DNA from 3 places in the Alteromonas sp. 38 genome. Region 1 is predicted to be linked to each of the others. Evidence: predicted binding sites of a transcription regulator. Region 1 holds the regulator's gene; each other region holds the start of a gene.
What was found. The regulator LexA, encoded in region 1, represses DNA repair genes until DNA is damaged. The targets are predictions, from matches to a motif close to TACTGTATNNNNATACAGTA.
Positions count from the first base shown of each region.

Region 2: a site for LexA is predicted at 2,473-2,492, ahead of FLAVO9R_RS04580 (LexA family protein). Genes of this name have one in related genera too.
Region 3: a site for LexA is predicted at 4,064-4,083, ahead of imuA (translesion DNA synthesis-associated protein ImuA). Genes of this name have one in related genera too.

Region 1 covers NZ_LR733300.1:4,585,983-4,592,094, forward strand. The annotation lists gene ctaD (cytochrome c oxidase subunit I) at 1-591, opposite strand, end outside; gene coxB (cytochrome c oxidase subunit II) at 601-1,776, opposite strand; gene lexA (transcriptional repressor LexA) at 2,360-2,986, opposite strand; gene FLAVO9R_RS19835 (TonB-dependent receptor) at 3,144-5,258, opposite strand; gene FLAVO9R_RS19840 (GNAT family N-acetyltransferase) at 5,541-6,023, shown strand.
Region 2 covers NZ_LR733300.1:1,079,363-1,085,474, forward strand. The annotation lists gene FLAVO9R_RS04565 (GNAT family N-acetyltransferase) at 1-236, shown strand, start outside; gene FLAVO9R_RS04570 (GFA family protein) at 304-732, shown strand; gene FLAVO9R_RS04575 (Y-family DNA polymerase) at 791-2,047, opposite strand; gene FLAVO9R_RS04580 (LexA family protein) at 2,047-2,460, opposite strand; gene FLAVO9R_RS04585 (DUF3301 domain-containing protein) at 3,543-3,848, opposite strand; gene FLAVO9R_RS04590 (DUF3549 family protein) at 3,845-4,897, opposite strand; gene FLAVO9R_RS04595 (YqcC family protein) at 5,066-5,383, shown strand; gene truC (tRNA pseudouridine(65) synthase TruC) at 5,387-6,112, shown strand, end outside.
Region 3 covers NZ_LR733300.1:6,812-12,923, forward strand. The annotation lists gene FLAVO9R_RS00040 (error-prone DNA polymerase) at 1-1,937, opposite strand, end outside; gene FLAVO9R_RS00045 (Y-family DNA polymerase) at 1,937-3,337, opposite strand; gene imuA (translesion DNA synthesis-associated protein ImuA) at 3,340-4,053, opposite strand; gene FLAVO9R_RS00055 (hypothetical protein) at 4,172-4,687, opposite strand; gene FLAVO9R_RS00060 (DUF885 domain-containing protein) at 4,687-6,112, opposite strand, start outside.

The sequences.
Region 1 (6,112 bases):
AGCTCGCATGTTGAATATGGTCACAATGACGTTAATCGCCCCCATAATAGAGGAGATACCCATGATATGTACCGAGAACACAAACAATGCGGTTGAGTCACCACTGTAGGTGGTAGAAAGCGGTGCATAGAAGGTCCAACCAAATGCCGGGCCGCCGCCCTCTAAAAATAGCGAGCTAAGCAGAATAAGAAAGGCGCCAGGTAATATCCAAAAACTCCAGTTATTCATTCGCGGCAGCGCCATGTCTGGTGCACCTATCATCATAGGAATTAGCCAGTTTGCAAGCCCCGTAAAGGCTGGCATTACCGCACCAAATACCATGATAAGGCCGTGCACAGTCGTCATTTGATTAAAGAAGTTTGGCTCAACAATTTGTAATCCAGGCTGAAATAGCTCAGCACGGATCACCATTGCCATGGCGCCACCAATCAAAAACATGATAAAGGCGAACCATAAATACAAAGTGCCTATATCTTTGTGGTTAGTGGTAAACAACCATCGGGTTATTCCTTTTGGAATATGGCTATGATGGTCATGATCTTCGTGATGCGCCGAGGTATCCGGCGCAATGACATCAGTTGCTTTACTCATTACGCACTCCTAGTTCCCATTAACGACGGCGTTAACATCTTTAGCCTGCACCATATCACCCGTGTTATTGCCCCACGCATTTCGTTCGTAGGTCACCACAGCCGCAATGTCTTTCAGGCTTAACATTTTTCCGAACGCCTGCATGGCCGTACCGGTTTTACCGTTCAACACAATATCAATATGTGCAGTTTGGTCTTCAAGTACCATCTCACTGCCTTTAAGCGCAGGGAAAACTCCGGGTAACCCTTCGCCGTTAGGCATATGGCAAGCCGCACAAGTGGCGTTGTAAACCCGCTTACCTTCATCCATAAGTTCGTCCATCGACATATTCATCGACAGTAGACGTTGCTCTTCTTCTTTCGCTTGGCGAGCTGCTTCTTCTTGTTCATTCATCCAAGCATCAAATTCGGCAGGCTCTTTAGCAATGACCACAACCGGCATAAAGCCATGATCTTTTCCGCAAAGCTCGGCACACTGTCCACGATAAATACCTGGCTCGTTCACCTTTGCCCACGACTCATTAATAAACCCAGGATTAGCATCTTTTTTCACTGCAAAGTCCGGTACCCACCACGAGTGAATAACGTCATCAGAGGTGATAAGAAAGCGCACTTTTTGCCCTGTGGGGATCACCAACGGACGGTCGACTTCCAACAGATAGTTCGCGCCTTTTTCGAATTTGTTTTCAATTTGCTCTCGTTGCGTCGCCATTAACGAATAAAACTCAACGTCTCTGTCCATATACCGGTAATGCCACTTCCACTGAGATCCAGTAACGACAACGGTAAGATCAGGTTCACTGGTATCTTCCATCGCAATAAGGGTTTTAGCAGCAGGAATAGCCATAAGAATAAGAATGATGAATGGCACTACTGTCCATGCAATTTCCACTTTTACATTTTCATGGAAGTGAGCGGGCTTAGCGCCTCTGGATTTACGGTGCAAGTACATTGAGGCAAACATAACCCCAAAAACCGCAACAGCGATTGCGATACAGATAAAGAACATCAACATATGGAGGTCGTATACTTGACCACTTATGTCTGTTGCGCCTCGGCGCAAATTTATGGAAGAGCCTTCGCCCGTTGCTGCATCAGCAAACAGTAGTGGCGAGGTAAGCAAAAGTGGAAGCCCGTAAAGCCACTTTGTCGCTTGTGTCGCCGCTTGTGTCGTTACTCGTTTCACTCAACACCTCCGTTATAACAGAAGCATTAACGCATTAGATGCGCTGCGCTTCTGGCAACTGATACTCGAAATCCAACTTTTAACTTAACTGCCTAGCTTTAGTTGTAAAACAAAGTTACAGCTATTGTTATTATTTTGTTAAATACAGTATAAGAATTGCTCAATAAAACGCACAAGTCTAGTCTTTTCTAAGAAAAAACAATTGCAGCGTTTAATTTTTAATCAACGCGGTATGACAGAGAAGTGAATGACGTCACAGCGCATGGACGTTACACGGGTATTTAGCGAGCCCGTTTGAAACGCTCATTTTGAACGAGATGGGCGAATAGAAGTTGGCAATAAGTTTCTTATAATCAAAAGGTAGTTACGCACTTATGATTGTTTTTCAAACAAAACAGATGACTAAAATAGCGCTAGTTAGCACTAAAAAAGGTGACATAAATAGGAGAAAATATGCGGGAGCGGTATCTGGTGGCTTTTGAGGGATTTCTTAGACTTAAATACGATTATTGTGTAAGCAAGGTATGGTAAACATACAAAAAAGCGGCCTATAAGCCGCTTTCTTTACTAAATAGCTAAAAGGTTACATCCAATCAGCATTTCGAATAACACCAACGGCAATCCCTTCAATGGAAAAAGGCTCTGACGCTAAGTCGACTTTAATCGGTGAAAACTCGTCATTTTCGGCATGAAGCAATACTTCGCGGCCACGCTTTTCAAGGCGTTTAACAGTAACGTCCTCATCGACACGTGCTACTACCACCTGCCCATTATGGACATCCGTCGTGCGGTGCACGGCTAACAAGTCACCATCAAGTATACCAATGTCTTTCATACTCATACCGCTTACACGAAGTAAGAAGTCGGCGTGAGGCTGAAACAGGGCAGGGTCGACCTTATAATGAGACTCTATATGCTCTTGCGCTAGAATAGGCTCGCCCGCAGCCACTCGGCCAATAAGAGGAAGGCCTTCTTCTTCAGGGGCTTCATCTTCAAGAGGAATATTAAGTTTAATACCACGAGAAGTGCCTGGAAGGATTTCGATGACGCCTTTACGGGCCAACGCTTTTAAATGTTCTTCAGCGGCATTCGCAGAACGAAAACCTAAATGACGGGCAATTTCTGCACGGGTAGGCGGCATGCCAGTTTCGAGCATCGTTGTTTTTATAAGCTCGAGAACTTCTGTTTGTCTTGCTGTGAGTGGGCGCATAAAAGACCTGTCTGTCTATACAGTTCCTGTAAGTATATACACCTAAAAGGAAATGACAAGCACTAAGCGTTGCAAAGCATGTTTTTTACTCCGGCCAAATCACAACAAAAAAGCGACCATTAAAGGCCGCTTTATCTATCACTACTATTCAGCGTGACTAAAATTTATATTGCAAACTCACGCGCGCATTAAGCGGCTCGCCGGTGGCAATATTGTTGTCGTTATGTGCTGATGGGAAATAGTCTTCGTCGAATACGTTTTCCACATTTAGCTGAATTTTAATGTCTTCGCTGTAATCGTAATACACTGCAGCGTCTACGCGAACAAAATCAGGTAGTTCGACGGTATTGTTTAAAGACGCGTACTGCTCAGATTGATAAATCACGCCTAATGCAACACGCCATTTATCGTTTACTTCATATTGGTTCCATAACGTCAGCATGTGTTCTGGTAGCTGTGCTAAATCACGGTTCGCCAATGCGCCATCTACAATGCGGCCCATTTCTTCGCCATCAAGGTTGCTATACCCAGCATTTATTACCCAACGCTCTGAAAGCTTGCCCACCACCTGCACTTCAAAACCTTTGGTTTCGGTGCCGGTTAAAATAGACGCTTCTGGATTGTTAGGATCTTGCGCTGTGCCATTTTCACGTTCAACTTCAAATGCCGCTGCTGTTACGCTAAGTGAGTCAGAGAAATTCCACTTTACGCCAATTTCTTTATTTTCAAATTCTTCAGCTTCCAGCGCTTGGCTTGTAAGCGACAGAGAAAGGAATTGGTCACCTGAACGAGGTAAAAACGATTTGCTGTAACTGGCATAAATCGAAACAGATTCCGCTGGCTTGTAAATTAGGCCTGCACGGGGTGACACTTGTGAATCAGAACTAGATAGGAAACCGCTGTTACCATCGTCAGCACCGTTAGCCACTTCAATAGTGTCTACCACATCGATATCAAAATTATCGTAGCGAAGACCGGCCACCACAATCCAATGCTCGTTAAGCTTAATTTCATCTTGCACGAAGGCTGAGGTAAAGGTGACGTCTGATGCACGATTTCTTACCGGATCTGTCAGCGTCATTGACGGAATAACCAGGGGGTCGCTAAACACGAAGGATACTTGGTCGTCTTGACTGTCTGCAAAAAACGCATCACGACGAGCATTTTCTGTATCTTGGCTGCCGTACTCCATTCCTGTTAGTAAGGTATGGTTAATATCACCTGTTGCAAACTGCCCAATAAGGTTTAATTGAACCAGCGCATTTTCACGAGTGGTGGTATCACGATACCCATCTAACGTAACCGTGCCTGCATCAGCGTCAAAGTTAACGGGGTACAAGTTTTGGTAAGCTTTATCATAATCAGCAAACTGAACGGTACCGTTCAAGTTCCAATTTTGCGATAGTGCATGATCAACACGAACACGGGCAATATGCGCTTCAAGGGTAGTATTGTTGAAGTCTGGATCACCAAAGTAGGTGTCGTCAAAGCCTTCAAGCGGTGCACCATCTAATGAGGGTATACCTCTATCGACTAAACGATCATCATTTACGTATTCGTAAGATGCAACCACCGTGGTGTCGTCGTTAGCCATCCATGTATAAGTTGGGTTAATGGCGTAACGTTCACCATCTTTAAAATCACGATGATTATCAATACTGTCAAACACACCGTTAAAACGAAAAGCATTATTAGCATCTATGGCTTTATTGGTATCAACACTAATAGAACCAGCGCCAAAGGTATCAATACCTGCTGACAGTGTGGTGAAATCTTCTGCGCTACTGGCCACTTTAGTCACACGGTTAACTACGCCACCGCCTCCACCACGGCCGAATAGTAAGGCGTTCGCGCCTCGTAATATTTCTACACGCTCTAGGTTATACAATGGGCGAAAGTACTGAACGTCGTCACGAAGACCATCAACAAAAAAGTCGGCGGTGGTGTTCTGACCACGAATAGTCACCTGATCGCGATGGTCTTCACCTAGGCCAATGCTCACACCTGGGGTGTATTGCATAACATCGGCAATACTAAACAATGCTTGCTCTGAAATTTGTTCTGCGCTTACAACAGATACTGACTGGGGCACGTTAACCAATAATGTAGGGGTTTTAACCGCTGTGGCGACTTGTTGACCAAAGAATGCGCCGCGTACGGTAATACGTTCAACGCTTTCATCTGACTCAGCCATATCGTCTTGTGCGAATGCAGATGTGCCATAAAGAGCTAAAAGAACAGCAGTAGAAATAGTTGCTTTACCAAGTTTCAAGCAAGTCTCCTCAAGTGATAATTCAAACAGTATTGAAAATGATAGATATTCTTATTTAGAGCGGATTCTAGTCAGATTTATTGGCAATTAAAAGGTGTATTAATAAAAATTAAACTTTTGTTATAAATGAATGCGTCAGCTTGACGAGACAGTCTATTGAAACAATCCTCACGAATGGAATCAGTACCCTTAATGGTATTTACGTCAAGATGACAAGTTTGCCATTAAAGCATAAAGTAAACCTTCTTCTAACTATGCTTAACCAGAGTATTGAATTCCATCATGTTGCATTACCTCGACTATACCCCCGAGTTAGCCCCCCATTTCGACCGCATAAATAGAGAGTGGATAACCAAAATGTTTCATTTAGAGAGCATTGATGAGGCTGTTATTGGCTACCCACAGCGCAATATTATCGATAAGGGTGGATACATTTGGTTTGCTGAACACCCGGACTTTGGCATTGTAGGTACATGCGCATTAATGAAAAAAGGAGAAGGGGTATTCGAACTTACTAAGATGGGTGTGGTCAGTGAAGCAAGAGGATTAAAAGTAGGGGAAGGCTTGTTACAACATGTGTTGAATAACGCCCCTACCATTGCTTTTAATACATTATTTCTTTTGACGAATAAGAAGTGCGAGGCCGCCATTCATCTTTATGAGAAAAATGGCTTTGTTCATTGTGAAGAAATCATGCAAAAGTTCGGCTGTGCCTATGAACGCTGCGACGTAGCGATGCATTACAAAGGTGCAGTTACCAACTGATGTATGAGTAAAAACACGCTCAATCGATTTGCTATGGCAACAATTTATACTAATGACTCTTTCAAACAGCCCCATGGCCTCTGCAAGAC
Region 2 (6,112 bases), 3.5 Mb from region 1:
ATATGCTAAGTTTCATTGCCGTTCACCCAGATTATCAACACCATGGACTAGGACATACACTATTAGGTGCTATTGACAGCGTAGTGGAAGAAGATGCTAAAAGTGAAGGGGTAGCAGTGTTTGTTACAGTAGCTAAACATAAGCCCTTTTTTAACGACGATAACTATGATGTGGTGGGAGAGCTAAGCCTATCTCACGTAAAAGGCGATGTAATGTTTAGGCGAAAGCCTGCATAAATTGTCATAAAAAATGCGTAAACTGGGTGAGGACTTTACGTCGTTTAATAAATAAGGTGGTATGTAAATGATAAGTGCGCAAGGAAGTTGCCTGTGCGGGGCTATTACCGTAATGGCGGAGAATATTAATCCTAAATTCACTGTTTGCCATTGTGATTCTTGCAGACAGTGGGGCGGTTCGGCGCTGTTCGCATTACAATGCGGTACGCAGGTTAAATTCGAAGACACAACCTCTACTGGTAATAACGTAAGCATTCACCGGTCGTCAGATTGGGCTTCTCGCGGTTTTTGTGGCAACTGTGGTTCCCATCTGTTTTATAGGCTCAATGAGACCGGCGAGTACAATATTCCTGTTGGTATATTTCAAGCACTAGATGGGTTAGAAATGGATATGCAGTACTTCAGCGATCAACGCCCAGACTACTATTGCTTTTCTAATAAAACAAAAAAAATGACCAAGGCTGAAATCATGGCGTATTTTGCTCAAAAGTCTTAAGTTATCAGCAGGCAAAGCAAGCAACTGTAGAAACACGGAACAGAAGCTATCCCACGTCTCAACATTTAATTCTTGGGATCTCTTCCCATCGGGTAGTGGCTCTTTTCGTCAAAAAGTCTCTTTTCATGGCAAAGCTTTGTTGAAAGCCCCTAGCGCCAAAATGCATCGTGTTTTTGCCATACCTAGCGTTCGTATTGTCAAGAACTGCCATTAATGCCGAGTTGTCCGTACTGGGCGTAAACAAATCGCCTTGGCGATGTTTCTCGTCGCAAATGTCCAACAGACCCACCCCCACTTTGTAATAACGCACGCCTGGAACAAAGAGTTTATTTAGCGTATCAGACGCTGCGTGAATAACGTGTCGAGTATCATTGGTAGGCACAGCAAAGCTGGAAAGCGCCGACCGCTTTACATATCTGCCATCATCATGAGGCGAATTTGCCGCAAAGAAGGTGGCGCTATGAGCGAGAGAATGTTGAGCGCGTAGTTTTTTGGTGGCTATTTCAGCATGGGTCGCTAGCGCCGCTCTCAATTCATCTTGCTTAGTAACTCTATTTCCAAAACTACGGGTACTGTAAATCTCTTTTTTAGCGGGCCTTATCTCATCCCACGTCATTCTTAGTTCACCCTGAAGTTCTCTCACTGTATTTTCTAGCACGATAGAAAAATACTTACGCATTTTAGTGGGGGATTGTTGTGAAAGCGCATAAGCATTAATAATGCCCATGGCCATCAATCGTTTTTCCAAGCGCCCACCAATACCCCATACATCTGCTACTGCCATGCGGGATAATAGTGCCTGCTTTTCCTGTGGCGTATTAATAACCGCTGAGCCTCGAAAGCCGTCTAGCTTTTTTGCTGCGTGATTTGCCGCTTTGGCAAGGGTTGGAGTGGGACCAAATCCAACACCCACGGGAAGCTTTACCTCCCGCCAAATGGTTTTTCTTATTTCATATCCTAGGGCCAGCCATTCGCTATCATGTAGGCGTGGCGAAAAGCGCATGAAAGCTTCATCAATACTGTATTCGTGCAATTCATCACAGAATTGAGACATGACAGAAAACATTTTCGAAGACACATCGGCATACAGCTCATAGTTAGACGAGCACACAACAACCCCTGCTTTTTTTGCTTCCTCTTTCACCTGAAAATAGGGTACGAACTTTTTAAACCCTAATCTTTTGGCAATAGGGCAGGCCGCGACCACACAGCCATCATTATTGCTCAAAACCATAACGGGTTTGTTTCGCAGGTGAGGATTGTAGATTTTCTCGACCGATGCATACATGGAGGTGACATCTACCAGCGCAAACACTATTCGCCTCCTAGGCGGCGGTGTAGTGTTTTGTGAAGTCTAATGGAGCGCGTTACCACCCCTTCTATTGAAAATTCATCGCCTTCTTTTAAAAAGTAAGGTTTGTACAATGGTGATGAAGAACGCAAACAGCCGTGGCGTTTGTCTACACGCTTACAGACGAACTCGCCGTTTAAGGTCGCCACAATAATGCACATGTCTGAAATATCTTCAGCTCTTGAGACAATCAGCAGGTCGCCGTCGTGAATGCCATCGTCCATCATCGACTTGCCTTGCGCGTAGCCAATGAAGGTAGCAGCAGGTTTATCGATAAGGAGAGAGTCTAGGCTCAAGCCTAGTTCTGTATATTCTGCGGCAGGCGATTCAAAGCCTACGATGCCCGCTTGTGCTGTGATAGGGATAAATTTAAGCATACACTTCTAAAATACTGTTTATTTATACAGTATTTTAGTGGATTCTCATTCGCCAAGCAATCAAAGTACAGAAAATACTCGTCTTAATGGTGCTTGTAACTGTCGCCTAAATTCGCAATTGGTCATAATGGCGACTGGCTTTGTACGATATTTCTTACAAAAGTGTAGGAAATGTGGGTTTTTTATCGTGGTCTAAATCTAGACTAAAGTCTAATGCTATTGATTTATATGGTTTTTTCATTTTTAGATCATTTTAGCGCCTTATTTTCTCCTTAATTTATTGTAATTCTACCTAGCAGGAATTCTTGGTAGGGATATTATTAATGGCGTCACAGGGAAACACGATGAGTCAGGATGATTTTAAGGACAACCTTGGACAACTTAAGGAAGAGAATCCCTTAACAGGAGTGAGGGGAGATGGAAAAGCAGGAAGCATTACAGGGATGATAAGCGCACCGGATGTGCTGAAATGGAATTACCACAGGGACAGGCAAGGAAAGCGCAGGCGATAAGGAATCGCAGCAGGAAGTAGAAAGGATTTGGCGAAGGATCGTCATAAAAAGGAAAGATACAGGATGTATCGTAAAGGAAAGCTTGGAAGGCTTAAGCAAGGATAGTTTACGCAGGAGGCGTAAGAGCAAGGCAGCTCAGGAACGAACGGACCGCTTAGGGATTGAGCAAGTTACACAGGATGTGTAATGCAGAAAGGATGAAAGGATAGGAACACCAGCTTATGCTGGCAAGGAACAGCCTTAGGATGAGGCCCCCACGTGTAGGATAGGTGGGATGTTAAGGATAAATGGAAAGGGATTTACGCAAGGATGGGTAACTCGCACGGGAACACGCGAGAGAAGATGGAAAGGGGCGTATATGGATTTTAATCGGGAAGATTTTAGTCGCAAAGGAACGCAGAGAGGGAAACTCAAAATTCCAGGAAAAGGGGTAGCAGAGAGGCTACCCCTTTTTTTGCTTAATTTTTAGCGTTACCACTAAAAACGTTAATTTTGTTAGCACCTATTCCTGTTCGGCACAGTCATCTTGTTTATATCTATTTTCATAGCGAGCTAACAAGCCCGATAAAGCTAATTTACCCTGTGAGGTGGTAAGGTCGTTCTAATAATATGTTTACCCACCAATTCTACTTCTCCGCTGTATCTGTCTTCACCATTTCCTGAAAATTCAAACACAAAAATGTTATGCCAATCAGGCTTACTGTAGTTGAAAGTAATGCGGGTTTTGGCTCTGGCAATGCTGAGCAGTTGCAGTTGATTATTTTTGCAATACTGGCGCAAGTAACTATCGGTAAATTCGGAAATACTTCGTATGCGCCAAAACTGAAAGGCGACAAAGCCTAAGCCTAACCATAAGGTTAATTCAAGAAGTGTCATTCATTACCCCTAGTTTGTGAAAACAGCGTGCCAATTGCGCTGGCCAGTAAGTCACTGCGTTCTGGGGTTCTTAGTATGCCTAGTACTAATTCACGTAACTGGGGTACTTGAACAAGATCAGAGAAGAAGCCGCGGAATACGTCGCCATTATAGTTTTCTTGGTTATCGACCTCGGCAACCGCTTCAAAAAATAGCAGCAGTAATTTCTCGTCCATTTGCTGAAAATGGCGGGCAGCAATAACACTTAATATATCTAATCGGTTCAATTTCTTAGCTTCAAAGTGAGACACTAATTGCGTATATATAGTGTCGTTTTTGGTCTCACAAGACAAACCCCGTAGCGCGGCTAAACTTATTTCATCACCGTCTAACACTGAAAGCATGCATTGGTTAAGCCGCTCAGATACGTTCGCAACTTCGGCCATTTCCATAAAAGCCCGTTGAAATGGTTCGGCAAAAAGTGAAAAGTTACGCAGCACACTGTCTTGCACTTCTTGAGCGTTTTCCATTGAGTCTAATCTAATGACCACATCCGCAATTGCCTGTAAGGGAATGGTTTGCCAGTCAGCCACCTGCGGCGCTTTCACGTAGGCGATAACATACTGTGCGCTGACGCTAATTGGCTGATTCAGCTTCGCGCGAACCAGTGCATTAAATTGCGCAAGTAATGACTGCGCGGGCACAAATGAATAAGGATTATCTGGCAATGTGTTAGCCGCTTCAGAATCATCAGAAATTGATTGGCCTAGTGCATCGACAATAATTTGCAGAAAATGGTTTCTTGAAGCCGCTACCACTAATCCCTGCTCGTCTAGAGGGAGTTTGATAAACCAAATATAGTGCTGATTTGAGCTATTTTTATTCCAAAAAACAATGCCGAACCACGCATGTTGCTGGCGAGGGAAGGGCGCAACAGTTGAGCCATTCTCAATATCCAAAAACGCCTGATTGTCTAAAGCGGTAAGTCTTCGACCCATATCAAAAACAATATATTCTGTACCTGCATGCAATAAAAATTCGCTGATAGAGTTAATACTGTTTGCGTTCATTTCAGGCGTTCTCACTTCATAAAACTGATTTTAGGGCGCAAAGTTTAGCATATTTTAGTTGCCGACAGGCAAAGGCATTGTTCTTTTAAAGGTGCGAGCGGAATGAGTGCTGCCTCTGGTATACTGCCGTCCAGATCTATACGGCAAACCTTAAACCATGTAATGACTATGAAGTTAATAGAAGAATTCGAGTATCATTTAAATACGCTAGAAACAGCGATGCGCCAAACTAAAACGTGGCCGAACAAATCACCTAGCAAGGCGCAATTAGCCAGTACTGCCCCTTTTGCTATTGATACCCTGTCTTTTTTCGAATGGCTGGCGTATGTTTTTGTGCCTAAATGTCATTACTTAATAGCGATGGGTCAGCTACCAGGGAAGATGGCAATTTCCCCTGCGGCGCAGATGTATGTGCCAAACTGCCCCGAATCTATCTTAGTTTCGTTGCTTACTCTTGATAAACTAACCGAACCTAATAAGAAGTAAATCATGCCTGAAGAATTATCGGTTAGCCCGAGTGAAAAGGCTGGCAGCAATAGTGTGCAGCCATACCCGCCGCTTAATATTTTATATCAAGATGAGCATATCGTGGCCGTTGATAAACCGCCGGGTTTATTAGTGCACAGAAGTCCTATCGACAGGCATGAAACTCGCTTCGCCGTGCAGACATTAAGGGATCAGCTCAACAAGCACGTATTTCCCGCTCACCGACTAGATAGGCCCACATCCGGTGTACTATTGTTTAGTTTTGACAGTAAAACAGCGGCGCTGCTTGGCCAGCAGTTGATGAATAAGCAGGTGCAAAAGCAGTATCACGCTATTGTTCGTGGTTATGTTAAACATTCAGGGCTCATCGATTATGCGCTCAAATATCGTTACGATAAAATTGCCGATAAACATAAGCGCCCGCAGCAGGCACCTCAGCAAGCCACAACGGTATACGAAAGTTTAGCGAACTATGAATTACCTTTCGCCGTAGGTAAATATGAAACCGCCCGCTATTCATTAGTAAAACTTTTGCCCTCGACAGGACGCAAACATCAATTGCGTCGTCATATGGTACATATTAGGCACCCTATCTTGGGAGATACCACCCACGGAGACGGAAAACAGAACAAATTTTTGCAAACACACTTTAGTTTTCAGAATTTGGCCTTAAGTTGTACGCAGATGGGTTTTTATCACCCGATAACCGGAAAGTGGCTATCGGTGTCT
Region 3 (6,112 bases), 4.6 Mb from region 1:
TGAAAAATTGGAACGCCCATGGTGCGCGATAGCACTTCTTTTACTTCTTCTGAAGGGTAGGTTATGGCTTCTTTCCCATGCCGTCTTAGAAGATAAGGGTGAACCATATCCCCCTGTATAGGCCCTGGCCTAACAATAGCTATTTGCACCACCAAGTCGTAATAACGGCGAGGCTTTAAACGAGGAAGCATCGACATCTGTGCACGGGATTCAATTTGAAAAACGCCGACGGTATCTGCTTGGCAAATCATATCGTAAACCTGCTTGTCATCGCCTAATTTGGTAATGAAAGGAATATCTACACCGATAGGAAATTGCATATTAAGTAAGTCAAAGGTACGGCGAATGGCGCTGAGCATACCTAAAGCCAATACATCAACTTTAAGTAGCCCTAGGGTCTCAATATCATCTTTGTCCCATTGGATAATTGTACGCTCTGGCATCGCTGCGTTCTCAACAGGTACCAACTCATACAGTGGTCCTGAACTAATAACGAAACCACCAACGTGCTGAGAAAGATGTCGAGGAGTACCGAGAAGTTGCTCGGTGATACTAATTAAATGTTTTACCCTTTCATTTTCCGGGTCGAGGCCTAAATTCGCAAGCTGAGACTGCCAAGGAATGACACTGTCGCGGCGATTAATTTGCTTCATCACAAAGCTTAATTGCGACTCACTGAAGCCCAAGGCTTTACCTGCATCTTTAAACGCTGATTTGAAGCGATAACTGATAACTGTAGAAGCAATGGCGGTTCTTTCCCTGCCATATTTTTCATAGATATATTGGATAACTTCTTCACGACGTTGGTGCTCGAAATCTACGTCGATGTCAGGTGGTTCGTTTCGTTCTTTAGAGATAAAGCGTTCAAAAAGCACATTGATTTGGCGTGGATCAACGGCGGTAATTTCTAAGCAATAACACACAATAGAGTTAGCTGCCGACCCTCTACCTTGATAGAGGATTTTGCGCGCTTTGGCGAATTGAACAATATCGTAAATGGTAAGAAAAAAGTACTCGTACTCTTGTTCACGAATAAGTGAGAGCTCTTTTTCAATAAGCGCCCTAAGCGCATCGGTCAGGCCATCTGGGAAACGCACCTTTATCCCTGCTTCTACGCGCTCTCTTAAATATGAAGTGGGCGATGCACCTTTGGGTATAAGTTCAGAAGGATATTGATAGCGTAGTTCTGCTAACGAAAAAAGGCAGTCTCTCGCGACATCAATAGCATTGAAAATCCACTTTTCAGGGAAAAGCTTTTTTAATTTTGAAACGGTACGCAAGCTACGCTCAGCATTGCTTAGTGCTGCTCGCCCCAATTTACTTACTTGCGTATGCGCTTGGGTGGCATGAAGAACATGTTGAAGTGGAAGGTTATCCGTATGGTGCATAAGCACGCCAGTACAAGCAAGAATAGGAAACTCAAATTTTTCCTGTAGTTGTGTGTAAGTCGCAAATCGGCGATGGTCATAACCATCAAGTAAACGTTGAGCACCTATGTATGTTTTGATATTGGGTAGGCTGGTTAGCCAAGTCGCCCAGTAATTATCTTTTTCTTCCTGCGTACTGGGTATCCAAATAAGCGTGCAGTGACGTATCGTCCGCAAATCCCATTCTGCAAGTTGATACTCACCTTTTTGGCTGCGCCTTCTGGCATTAGTAACTATGCGGCAAAGTTCGGTATATGCCGCTTTATTGGGGCAGAGTAATACAAAAGACAATGCATCATCGAAGCGAAAATAGCTGCCGATAATGAGCTTAATAGGGAGTTTTTGCTGTTCTATTTCAGCATAAGCTCGCACCACGCCCGCTACAGAACATTCATCGGTAATCGCTAACGCTTCGTATCCAAGAAAAGAGGCGGTAGTCACTAACTGTGCAGGAGAAGATGCTCCTGTTAAAAAGCTGTAGTGGCTTTGACAAAAAAGCTCGCTATACATTAGCTGTATACGCCTTGTGTCCACCAACAGGCTTTAGCATCTTTAAAGACTAACAAGCGCACACCGTGACTAGTTTCGGCTATAAAATAATCTTTTTTGCTGGCAGTACCACTCCACCACTGTGTCTGAAGTCGTATAGGGCCAAAGCAAATACGTGTCGCTAGGTTTAAGGGCTTAGGGTGTAGAAACAAGAACGCAGGAGCCATATCAGCGGTATAAGCAGGTGTAGTTTCCTCTACTTGATTTACTGTCATGCCTTCAAACGCATGGCTGTTTCCCGCCTTAGGATGAAGCGTACTGTCATCGCCTAATTTGGCTTTTAATTTTCCAATAAGTTGCTTTTGTGCCACGGTGGTAAATCGATGGGAAAATAAATCGTTTCCATCATTTTCAATGGGCTCGAATTGCTGGCAGGTTAGGGATATAGCAACGGCGGGTTCTGGCAGCAGAAGAGTCTCAACTTTAAGTTCAACCAGCGCCAACCAGTCCTTTTGTGTTGCAAAAGGCATAGCCCCATTAACCTCTATTGATAAGGGCTCTTCTTCTCTAAAGTGCACCTGAAAAAGAATAGATGAGGTGAGTAAATTTCGTGCGCGTAAGTAGTGCTCTAACGTAACTAGCAGGGTTTTAATACTCGGTAATAAGTGTTGAGTGTTTTCCACTTCAAACGATAGCGTTTTCGTTTGCTGAAAACTTATCGAAGGCCTGAATAAAACGTATTTGGGAAAGGTTTCCCCCCGCAGGGCGGTTAAATAGCGAATCGTATCGTTTGAGAAGCGCTGTCCAAGTTCATGAATAGGAAGCTTAAGTAGTTGACCTACCTGCCTAACTCCTACCTTGGCAAGTGTGGCAATGGTTTTTGAATCAAGCGAGGTTTGCTCTAGCTTACACCGTGACAATAGCAATGTTATGCTTTCTTTATTATCGGTATAACTGTTTGTTTTATTGTGAGCGAGAAGACGAGCTGCCTCCACCCCCCATGCTGTCGAGAAGTAAAAATGAATACCCGCAGAATGTAGTTCGTTTATAAGTACATGCCATAAAGCGTCAAGGCCACCGTAATACTGCAGTAAATTGTCTAATCGAATAGCAATGGCGTTGTGAGAGTCAATTACAATATCTGATGCGAGTGGGTATATCCGATGTGCAAGATATAGAAGCGTCTCTTTCTCGGCTTCACGATTAAACGCTAGAATGTGTACGTGAGGGCAGAGCGCAGCGGCTTGTGCAAGCCCTTGGCCGCATTCAACACCTTCTTTAATAGCCTGCGAATTAGCTTGTACTACTTGATTGCCTTGTTCGTGATAAACCACAGCGGGAGTTTCACAGTCGGTAAAGCCACCATCTTTTTTATAGGCATCAAGGGTTAACTGATAACAGTAAAAATAAGCCCATAGCATGATTAAATCACCGAGTGTAATGCTGGCTCGGTTTTCTTATTATTTTGCATGGCTGCTTGAATAGCGTGGTTGTTAGGGGTCCATGAATGAGGGATGACTATATCGGAAACGGGCCATCCATGACGTTGTTTAATGATGTTAACAACCAATTTCGCATCACGAATATGCAGAGTTAAGTCGAGAGTAATAGGAAAAGAAGCCCCTTGGTGATGAGGGGAGGTAAACAGTAAGCAAAGTGTATCGTTATGCGATGCAGCCACTTGCAAACGCCGAGCTGCTTTTGCTTCCATGGTATTATTCCAAAGCAATACACAGTGACAAGCAGCACTTTTTAAGCATTGCTCTGCTGCCCACAAGGCTTCTTGGTCTGTTTTTGGAAGCACAACGATGACTTGTTCTAGGTCTACGCCTAAGTTGCTTAACCAAGGCGCTTGGAGCTGAGCTGGAGGTTTTATAAATACACGCAGTTTGTGCGCCCGATGCGTAGTCAAAACCTGTTTAAAAAGTGTGATTTCCCCAATACCGGTTAATGACGCAATTCTTACTACTCCGGAAGTAGCGATACCACCGTGCAGGGCTTCATCTAAAACACGAGCACCCAGCAAAAATTTGTTTTCGCTTACAGGCTTCTCTCGGGCTCGCCATATATGAGGGTGCTTATCAAAAAGCGCCGCTTTAGAACGAGTTTCATTAATGGGTGATGTAGGAATATTCATAACACTATAATGCTGTATGTATGTACAGTATTATAGTGTAGAGGCTTGTCTTTTCAAGATGAGGCGAATAGTTAAATCTGAGAAGACATCTAACTATCTGAAAAAGTTACTCAAATTTTTATGCTGTGCTGGAATCGCTACTGGCAGGGCTTTTTTTAGTGTTACCGCCAACCGAACTAGTAATTAATTGGCAGGCCGCGATAAAGCCATCAGCGCTATTTTTAGACCATGCCATACGAATGGGGCCAGGCATTTCTTTAATCACGTCTCGTACATCGCTTTGCGATACATCGGTGCTGCTTAATGCAGAGTCTAATGCTTCTTCTAGCGTAGCGCCTTTTTCACAGCAAGCCATTACGATACTTGAGAAGTTATGCATAAGCGGCATAAGAGCAGTATGTTGTTGCTGACTTATCAAGCGACTTTTGTAAGCACTTTCAATGCGAGCTGCATACGCTTTTTCTAACGCATCTGTCACTAGCACTAAGTTTCTATAGGCATGATTAACTTTATTGCCATTTTGTTTTGCTGATGAGCGTGTAAGCGTAAGTTCTCGTTGTAGTGTTTGCACACGAAGCGCTAGATAAATCAAAAACAGGACAAGCAGCCCTATGATCCCAAATGCAAATATCATTACATTGCCGCCTTTTGTTCTTCTATGAATTGATTAATTTTTTGCTCTAATATGAATAAAGGTACAGAGCCATTTTCCAATACTGCTCGGTGAAATTTACGTACGTTGAAATGCTGGCCTAGTGCAACCTCAGCTCTTTCACGCAGCGCTTTTATCTTAATTTCACCAATTTTATAGGATAGGGCTTGAGCAGGCCATGATATATATCGGTCAATCTCAGTATTCACATTGTGCTCTGACAAAGCCGTATTGGACATCATAAAATCAATGGCTCTATCTCGGCTCCATCCCATGGTGTGCATGCCGGTATCTACTACAAGACGACACGCGCGCCACATTTCATAGCTTAAGCGGCCGAAATTATCATAGGGGTCTTCATAGATTCCCGCTTCAATTCCTAAGAATTCAGAATACAAACCCCAACCTTCACCAAAGGCCGAAATATAAGTGTTACGACGAACCATGGGTAAATTTTCTAATTCCGCAGCTAAAGATATTTGTAAATGATGGCCAGGCACAGCTTCGTGCAATGTAAGTGCTGGAAGGGCATAAAGCGGGCGCTTATCTAGTGCATAAGTATTTACCCAATAGTAACCAGGCTGATCGTCACGACTTGGATGAATATAACGACCCGTGGTGTACTTAGGGGCGATACTATCGGGAACCGACGCTACACCATAAGGTGTGCGAGGCAAGTATTCAAATAGCGAAGGTAATTTTGCATCCATTTTTTTTGCAATAAAAGAGGCTTCTTTAAGCAGCTCTTCTGCGCTGGTGGCATAAAATTGTGGGTCTTCACGCAAAAAGGTAATGAATTCATCAATACTGCCATCGAAATTAAGGCTATCTACTACGCTTTGCATTTCAGCGCGAATGCGCTTCACTTCTTTTAAGCCAAGGGTGTGAATGTCTTCGGGGCTTATATCTGTTGTAGTGTAATGCTTAGCGCGATTAGCGTAATAAGCTTTGCCATCAGGCCACTCGTTAGCAGCAATGGCGGCTCGGGCGCCAGGAATATACTCATCAACCATAAAGTCATAAAATGCTTGGTAAGCTGGCATTACGCTGGTGGCGATAGCTTTTTGGCCTTGTTGCTTCAACGCTGCTTGTTGTGAAGTATCAATGTGTTTGGAAAACTGGAGAAATGGCTTGTAGAAGCCGCTCTTAGTTGCATCATCCACAATATAGGCGGCTACAGCGTTTTCAAAGCCTTCTAAAACAACCTTAGGTTGAGTATAACCTTCTTCTAGGCCTTGACGCATATAGACAATTTGCTGTTCAAAGTAGGGTTTAAGTGCATGCAAACGAGATATATATGCTTGGTAATCCTCCACAGTTTTAAACGTGGATAAATTTGGCAATGATGCCATGGCACCATGAAAACCGTATTCGGAGTTTATGGGGATAAGATAAGCGCGGAAGTGA